3 regions of the Paenibacillus sp. Cedars genome follow, and region 2 is predicted to be linked to each of the others. Evidence: a T-box and tRNA genes for the amino acid it is inferred to sense, from the RefSeq annotation. Region 2 holds a T-box; the other regions hold tRNA genes.
What was found. A T-box is a leader RNA that pairs with one kind of tRNA and senses whether it is charged. The one in region 2 lies ahead of metG (methionine--tRNA ligase), so its partner is inferred to be a tRNA-Met.
Positions count from the first base shown of each region.

Region 1: it encodes a tRNA-Met, which carries the amino acid that the T-box ahead of metG (methionine--tRNA ligase) is inferred to sense. The anticodon was not compared.
Region 3: it encodes a tRNA-Met, which carries the amino acid that the T-box ahead of metG (methionine--tRNA ligase) is inferred to sense. The anticodon was not compared.

Region 1 is NZ_CP020866.1:466,748-468,981, forward strand. Features, by position in the region: rRNA gene B9D94_RS03655 (23S ribosomal RNA) at 1-288, shown strand, start outside; tRNA gene B9D94_RS03660 (tRNA-Asn) at 362-437, shown strand; tRNA gene B9D94_RS03665 (tRNA-Ser) at 441-532, shown strand; tRNA gene B9D94_RS03670 (tRNA-Glu) at 549-623, shown strand; tRNA gene B9D94_RS03675 (tRNA-Val) at 689-764, shown strand; tRNA gene B9D94_RS03680 (tRNA-Met) at 784-860, shown strand; tRNA gene B9D94_RS03685 (tRNA-Asp) at 892-968, shown strand; tRNA gene B9D94_RS03690 (tRNA-Phe) at 1,037-1,112, shown strand; tRNA gene B9D94_RS03695 (tRNA-Thr) at 1,134-1,209, shown strand; tRNA gene B9D94_RS03700 (tRNA-Tyr) at 1,214-1,298, shown strand; tRNA gene B9D94_RS03705 (tRNA-Trp) at 1,305-1,378, shown strand; tRNA gene B9D94_RS03710 (tRNA-His) at 1,401-1,473, shown strand; tRNA gene B9D94_RS03715 (tRNA-His) at 1,520-1,595, shown strand; tRNA gene B9D94_RS03720 (tRNA-Gln) at 1,614-1,688, shown strand; tRNA gene B9D94_RS03725 (tRNA-Gly) at 1,704-1,778, shown strand; tRNA gene B9D94_RS03730 (tRNA-Cys) at 1,790-1,863, shown strand; tRNA gene B9D94_RS03735 (tRNA-Arg) at 1,876-1,952, shown strand; tRNA gene B9D94_RS03740 (tRNA-Leu) at 1,960-2,039, shown strand.
Region 2 is NZ_CP020866.1:3,690,693-3,692,926, forward strand. Features, by position in the region: gene metG (methionine--tRNA ligase) at 1-1,034, opposite strand, end outside; T-box leader at 1,115-1,374, opposite strand; gene yidD (membrane protein insertion efficiency factor YidD) at 1,492-1,749, opposite strand; gene B9D94_RS18670 (Fur family transcriptional regulator) at 1,746-2,216, opposite strand.
Region 3 is NZ_CP020866.1:4,324,324-4,326,557, forward strand. Features, by position in the region: gene B9D94_RS21655 (BofC C-terminal domain-containing protein) at 1-26, opposite strand, end outside; tRNA gene B9D94_RS21660 (tRNA-Pro) at 174-247, opposite strand; tRNA gene B9D94_RS21665 (tRNA-Leu) at 256-335, opposite strand; tRNA gene B9D94_RS21670 (tRNA-Arg) at 387-463, opposite strand; tRNA gene B9D94_RS21675 (tRNA-Gly) at 468-542, opposite strand; tRNA gene B9D94_RS21680 (tRNA-Lys) at 584-659, opposite strand; tRNA gene B9D94_RS21685 (tRNA-Asp) at 795-871, opposite strand; tRNA gene B9D94_RS21690 (tRNA-Met) at 905-981, opposite strand; tRNA gene B9D94_RS21695 (tRNA-Val) at 1,001-1,076, opposite strand; tRNA gene B9D94_RS21700 (tRNA-Glu) at 1,128-1,202, opposite strand; tRNA gene B9D94_RS21705 (tRNA-Ser) at 1,220-1,311, opposite strand; tRNA gene B9D94_RS21710 (tRNA-Asn) at 1,315-1,390, opposite strand; rRNA gene rrf (5S ribosomal RNA) at 1,401-1,517, opposite strand; rRNA gene B9D94_RS21720 (23S ribosomal RNA) at 1,733-2,234, opposite strand, start outside.

The DNA.
Region 1 (2,234 bases), 3.2 Mb from region 2:
TTCGGTCCCTATCTGTCGTGGGCGTAGGAAATTTGAGAGGAGCTGTCCTTAGTACGAGAGGACCGGGATGGACGTACCGCTGGTGCACCAGTTGTTCCGCCAGGAGCATGGCTGGGTAGCTACGTACGGAAGGGATAAGCGCTGAAAGCATCTAAGCGTGAAGCCCCCCTCAAGATGAGATTTCCCAACTAGTAAGACCCCTTGAAGACGACGAGGTAGATAGGTTGGAGGTGGAAGTGCAGCAATGCATGGAGCTGACCAATACTAATCGGTCGAGGGCTTATCCAAACATATTTCAATGTGCTGCAACTTCGTTTCGTATCTAGTTTTCAGGTGATTAAGCATCTGAATTGAATATTGTTCCCTGATAGCTCAGTTGGTAGAGCACTCGACTGTTAATCGAGTTGTCACAGGTTCGAGTCCTGTTCGGGGAGCCATACGGAGAGGTGTCCGAGTTGGCCGAAGGAGCACGATTGGAAATCGTGTAGGCGCCAAAAGCGTCTCGAGGGTTCGAATCCCTCTCTCTCCGCCACTATTATTTCAAGCAAGGCCCGTTGGTCAAGGGGTTAAGACACCTCCCTTTCACGGAGGTAACAGGGGTTCGAATCCCCTACGGGTCACCATTATATTCAAAAAAATACTTGCTTCTTGTGCCGAAATTTGGTACGATAAAGGTCGCTTTTGTTACGGAGGCTTAGCTCAGCTGGGAGAGCATCTGCCTTACAAGCAGAGGGTCGGGGGTTCGAACCCCTCAGCCTCCACCATATATACACCTTTTAATGACGCGGGGTGGAGCAGTTCGGTAGCTCGTCGGGCTCATAACCCGAAGGTCACAGGTTCAAATCCTGTCCCCGCAACCAATTTATATCACTTATAGTGATCATACCTTATGGAACTGTGGTGTAGAGGCCTAACATGCCTGCCTGTCACGCAGGAGATCGCGGGTTCGAATCCCGTCAGTTCCGCCATTATTTACAAGCTTCAGGGATAAGATGAGTATCCGATATGGGTTTCGTCGAAGTTCGCGAAGAACTAAGGCTCGGTAGCTCAGTCGGTAGAGCAGAGGACTGAAAATCCTCGTGTCGGCGGTTCGATTCCGTCCCGAGCCACCATGTAATTTTATAATTGTGTATGCCGGTGTAGCTCAATTGGTAGAGCAACTGACTTGTAATCAGTAGGTTGGGGGTTCAAGTCCTCTCGCCGGCACCATTATGGAGGATTAGTGAAGTGGCTAAACACGGCAGACTGTAAATCTGCTCTCTTCGAGTTCGGTGGTTCGAATCCATCATCCTCCACCAGTTTTTAGGGGCATAGTTTAAAGGTAGAACAACGGTCTCCAAAACCGTTGGTGTGGGTTCAATTCCTGCTGCCCCTGCCATTGAATACTTATAATGAACTTGGCGATCGTGGCGAAGGGGTTAACGCACCGGATTGTGGTTCCGGCATTCGTGGGTTCGAGACCCATCGGTCGCCCATTACTTCATTATGATTATTCTCTAGAAAAAACTATTACATTATGGCGATCGTGGCGAAGGGGTTAACGCACCGGATTGTGGTTCCGGCATTCGTGGGTTCGAGACCCATCGGTCGCCCCATAGTTTTTTAAAAAATGTTGGGGATTAGCCAAGCGGTAAGGCAACGGACTTTGACTCCGTCATGCATAGGTTCGAATCCTATATCCCCAGCCATTGATTTTTTAATAAGCGGACGTGGCTCAGCGGTAGAGCATCGCCTTGCCAAGGCGAGGGTCGCGGGTTCGATTCCCGTCGTCCGCTCCATTTTTGTTTCTGGCGCCATAGCCAAGTGGTAAGGCACAGCTCTGCAAAAGCTTTATCCCCAGTTCGAATCTGGGTGGCGCCTCCATTACAAACTTATGTGCCCTTAGCTCAGCTGGATAGAGCGTTTGACTACGAATCAAAAGGTCAGGAGTTCGAATCTCTTAGGGCACGCCATCAGTAAGCCGGTGTGGCGGAATTGGCAGACGCGCGCGACTCAAAATCGTGAGGGAAACCGTGGGGGTTCGAGTCCCTTCACCGGCATCATCAAAAGGAATGCAGACTATAAACGTCTGCATTCCTTTTTTCGTATTGATCTTTTGTTAGGTTAGTTACTCCACGCTAAGCCTCCGTTGCTTTTTATGATAGGGACTGATGTAATGCTCCTCAGTATGTAGGCAGCTCCTGAATTGCACCTAACTGCATGCCTTTAACTGCAAACCTTTAACTGCAAACCTT
Region 2 (2,234 bases):
TCGACAAAGCTCTCCGGCGTAAACGTACCGTCCGCGCCAAATGGAACCTCGCGCAGCAAATAATAACGAAGCGCATCCAGTCCATACCGGTCAATCATCGTGACCGGATCAACCACGTTACCTTTGGACTTGGACATTTTACCGTCCTTCATCAGCAGCCAGCCATGGGCAAACACTTTTTTCGGAAGCGGCACATCGAGTGCCATCAGGATGATCGGCCAATAGATCGTATGGAAACGCACAATCTCCTTACTCATCAGGTGTACATCGGCTGGCCAGTATTTATCATACATGCTGGTGTCCTCTGCACCGTATCCAAGTGCCGTTATATAGTTCAGGAGTGCATCAATCCACACATAAATCACATGTTTCGGATCGCTTTTGACTTTTACGCCCCACTCATAGGTCGTACGAGAAACAGCCAGATCCTCAAGGCCCGGTTTAATGAAGTTGTTGATCATCTCATTCTTGCGGGACACCGGCTGGATAAAATCCGGGTTCTCTTCATAGTACTGAAGCAGGCGGTCCACATACTTGCTCATGCGGAAGAAGTAGCTCTCCTCCTTCACAAGCTCTACCGGACGACCGCAGTCCGGACAATTGCCGTTCACCAGCTGACGCTCCAGGAAAAACGATTCGCAAGGTGTGCAGTACCAGCCTTCATACTCGCCCTTGTAGATATCATCTTGCTTGAGCAGTCGTTCAAATACCTCCTGCACCACCGTTGTATGGCGCTTCTCCGTAGTACGAATGAAATCCTCGTTCGAGATGTCCAGCTTCTTCCACAGATCCTTGATTCCAGCCACAATGTCGTCCACGAACTGCTGAGGAGTCTTCCCTGCTTCTTCCGCTTTCCGTTCAATCTTTTGTCCATGCTCATCGGTTCCCGTCAAATAACGGACATCGTAACCTCGAAGCCGCTTGTAGCGAGCCATGGCATCTCCTGCCACCGTGGTGTAGGCATGCCCGATATGCAGCTTGTCGCTTGGATAATAGATGGGTGTTGTAATATAAAACGTCTTTTTGTCGGCCATAAAAACCTTCCTTTGCCTTAAATTAATTGTTGTATCAAGCTATTGCCGGCATGCAGGAAAACAGCAAAAAACCCCCGTCCCCATGGGACGAGAGTTGTTCTCACGTGTTACCACCCAAATTCCCTGTACCCTTACGGGCAACAGGCTCTTCTGCCGTCAAGCGGCCGTCCATTAACGCTGGCTCACGCCGCTCCCTTACAGCAGCCTCCCATGCTGGCTGCAGCGCTCAAAAGCGGATCCTCCAAGACCATTTTCCGAAATTCGCCATGACCGGTTTCCAGCTTCCCCGGCTCTCTGTACAAGGCGCAGCTTTTCGTACTTATCTCTTCCTCGGATTTACCTATAATTTCTTATCATTTTAATAAAATGGGCTGCCGGGTGTCAAGCCGGTCTGTGCGGACATCCTATTCCTACTGTCAGCATGCCACAACCGCAAGCATTTTACCAGGGACAAGGACTATTCCTCCGTCAATGGAGAGTGCGACTCTCCTTTGCGCGGCGGAACCATGTCAATGCCGCCAGGATTAAACGGATGACATCTTGCAATCCGCTTGGCCGCCAGCCAGGACCCCTTCAAGGCACCGTGCACTTCAACGGCCTCCAAAGCGTAGGCTGAGCAGGTCGGATAAAATCGGCAGGTTGCCGGTTTCAACGGTGAAATGAATTTCCGATAGAAGTGTATCGGCACCTTCACAACCCTGCGCGCGGTGCTCATGCCCGGTTGTCCCGTTTTCCTCCACTTGAAGGTGAGGTTCCCTTATCGGTATTATCCTTGCTGCAATCCCGGCAGTAGCCAAACACTTCGAATTTATGCTGAACGACTTGAAAATCATCCGGCGCATCGGTCAACTGCATCGGACAGAACGTGATCGGATACGTCTTCTGGCATTGCAGGCAGATCATATGATGATGGTGATGATCCTCGCTGCACCGTCCTCTGAACTTGATCCCTTCCTCGAACACGACCTGCTCCAATACGCCAAGCTCATACAATACCCGAAGATTACGATACACCGTATCAAAGCTCAAACCGCTGTACTTCCGGCCCATATATTCGTATACATCCTTAGCTGTCAAATAGCCGGGATGTTCCCCAAACAATTTGGCAAGCGTCTTGCGCTGATCGGTAATGCGCAGCCCCTGTTCCGACATGGCGTCGATAATCTCTTCTGTCGTAAGCATACGCAATAACCTCCTCTT
Region 3 (2,234 bases), 630 kb from region 2:
TTCTTGAAAAAATGAAAAACACTCAAGGTAATCCCCTTCTATTCAATGTTTTTCATATTGTGACCGGGACACTGCCAAATTATTCAGCAAAGCATTTATAATTAGAATTATTTTCTACCTGCAACAAAGAAAGACTGCTTTCAGATGATCTGAAAGCAGTCTTTCTATTTGAATCGGGATGACACGATTTGAACATGCGACCCCCTGGTCCCAAACCAGGTGCTCTACCAAGCTGAGCTACATCCCGTTAATAAATGCCGGTGAAGGGACTCGAACCCCCACGGTTTCCCTCACGATTTTGAGTCGCGCGCGTCTGCCAATTCCGCCACACCGGCATAATGAAATTTTGTATGAATCAAATATTTTAATATTTTTTTTAAGAAAAATGGCACGCCCTGAGAGATTCGAACTCCCGACCTTTTGATTCGTAGTCAAACGCTCTATCCAGCTGAGCTAAGGGCGCATAATGGAGCGGACGACGGGAATCGAACCCGCGACCCTCGCCTTGGCAAGGCGATGCTCTACCGCTGAGCCACGTCCGCAATGTAATATGTATTCCATCCTGTACTCACATTGGTAAAAATGGTGAGCCATGAAGGACTCGAACCTTCGACACCCTGATTAAAAGTCAGGTGCTCTACCAACTGAGCTAATGGCTCTTATTACTAAGAGTAAAGAATGGCGGAACTGACGGGATACTCTCTCTTCGTTCGAGACTGCGAAGTCTATGCTAACGAAGATGATGCTTCGACGAACCCAAGTATATGAGTTCTCATCCCTGAAGCTTGTAAGAATGGCGGAACTGACGGGATTCGAACCCGCGATCTCCTGCGTGACAGGCAGGCATGTTAGGCCTCTACACCACAGTTCCATGAGGCTTAATCACTTATTCTAGTGATTAAATTGGTTGCGGGGGCAGGATTTGAACCTACGACCTTCGGGTTATGAGCCCGACGAGCTACCGAACTGCTCCACCCCGCGTCATTAAAAGGTGTATATATGGTGGAGGCTGAGGGGTTCGAACCCCCGACCCTCTGCTTGTAAGGCAGATGCTCTCCCAGCTGAGCTAAGCCTCCAACTGTATTTCATAATGATAGGATTCTCATCCCCAGAAGCAATATAGATAATGGTGACCCGTAGGGGATTCGAACCCCTGTTACCTCCGTGAAAGGGAGGTGTCTTAACCCCTTGACCAACGGGCCATATATGAAGTCCTTGCTGGCGGAGAGAGAGGGATTCGAACCCTCGAGACGCTTTTGGCGCCTACACGATTTCCAATCGTGCTCCTTCGACCAACTCGGACACCTCTCCGTATGGCTCCCCGAACAGGACTCGAACCTGTGACAACTCGATTAACAGTCGAGTGCTCTACCAACTGAGCTATCAGGGAATATGTATTCGCTTGGCGACGTCCTACTCTCCCGGGACCCTGCGGTCCAAGTACCATCGGCGCTGGAAGGCTTAACGGTCGTGTTCGGTATGGGTACGCGTGGAACCCTTCCGCTATCGCCACCAAACGTATATTCAGGATCCGGCATCGCCAAATGCCGTGATCGTCCTCCTTGCAAGTATAACTTGTACACTTCCAATTCAGTTTTGATCACCTGAAAACTAGATACGAAACGAAATTTGCGTGTATTAGATATCCGTAGCATTACCCGATGTGGTATCGGGGTCCCCGAAAAGTATTCGGCATCAGCTTCAACGCTTAGCTTCACTTTTTGGGGTGTTTTTGGATAAGCCCTCGACCGATTAGTATTGGTCAGCTCCATGCATTGCTGCACTTCCACCTCCAACCTATCTACCTCGTCGTCTTCAAGGGGTCTTACTAGTTGGGAAATCTCATCTTGAGGGGGGCTTCACGCTTAGATGCTTTCAGCGCTTATCCCTTCCGTACGTAGCTACCCAGCCATGCTCCTGGCGGAACAACTGGTGCACCAGCGGTACGTCCATCCCGGTCCTCTCGTACTAAGGACAGCTCCTCTCAAATTTCCTACGCCCACGACAGATAGGGACCGAACTGTCTCACGACGTTCTGAACCCAGCTCGCGTACCGCTTTAATGGGCGAACAGCCCAACCCTTGGGACCTACTTCAGCCCCAGGATGCGATGAGCCGACATCGAGGTGCCAAACCTCCCCGTCGATGTGGACTCTTGGGGGAGATAAGCCTGTTATCCCCAGGGTAGCTTTTATCCGTTGAGCGATGGCCCTTCCATGCGGTACCACCGGATCA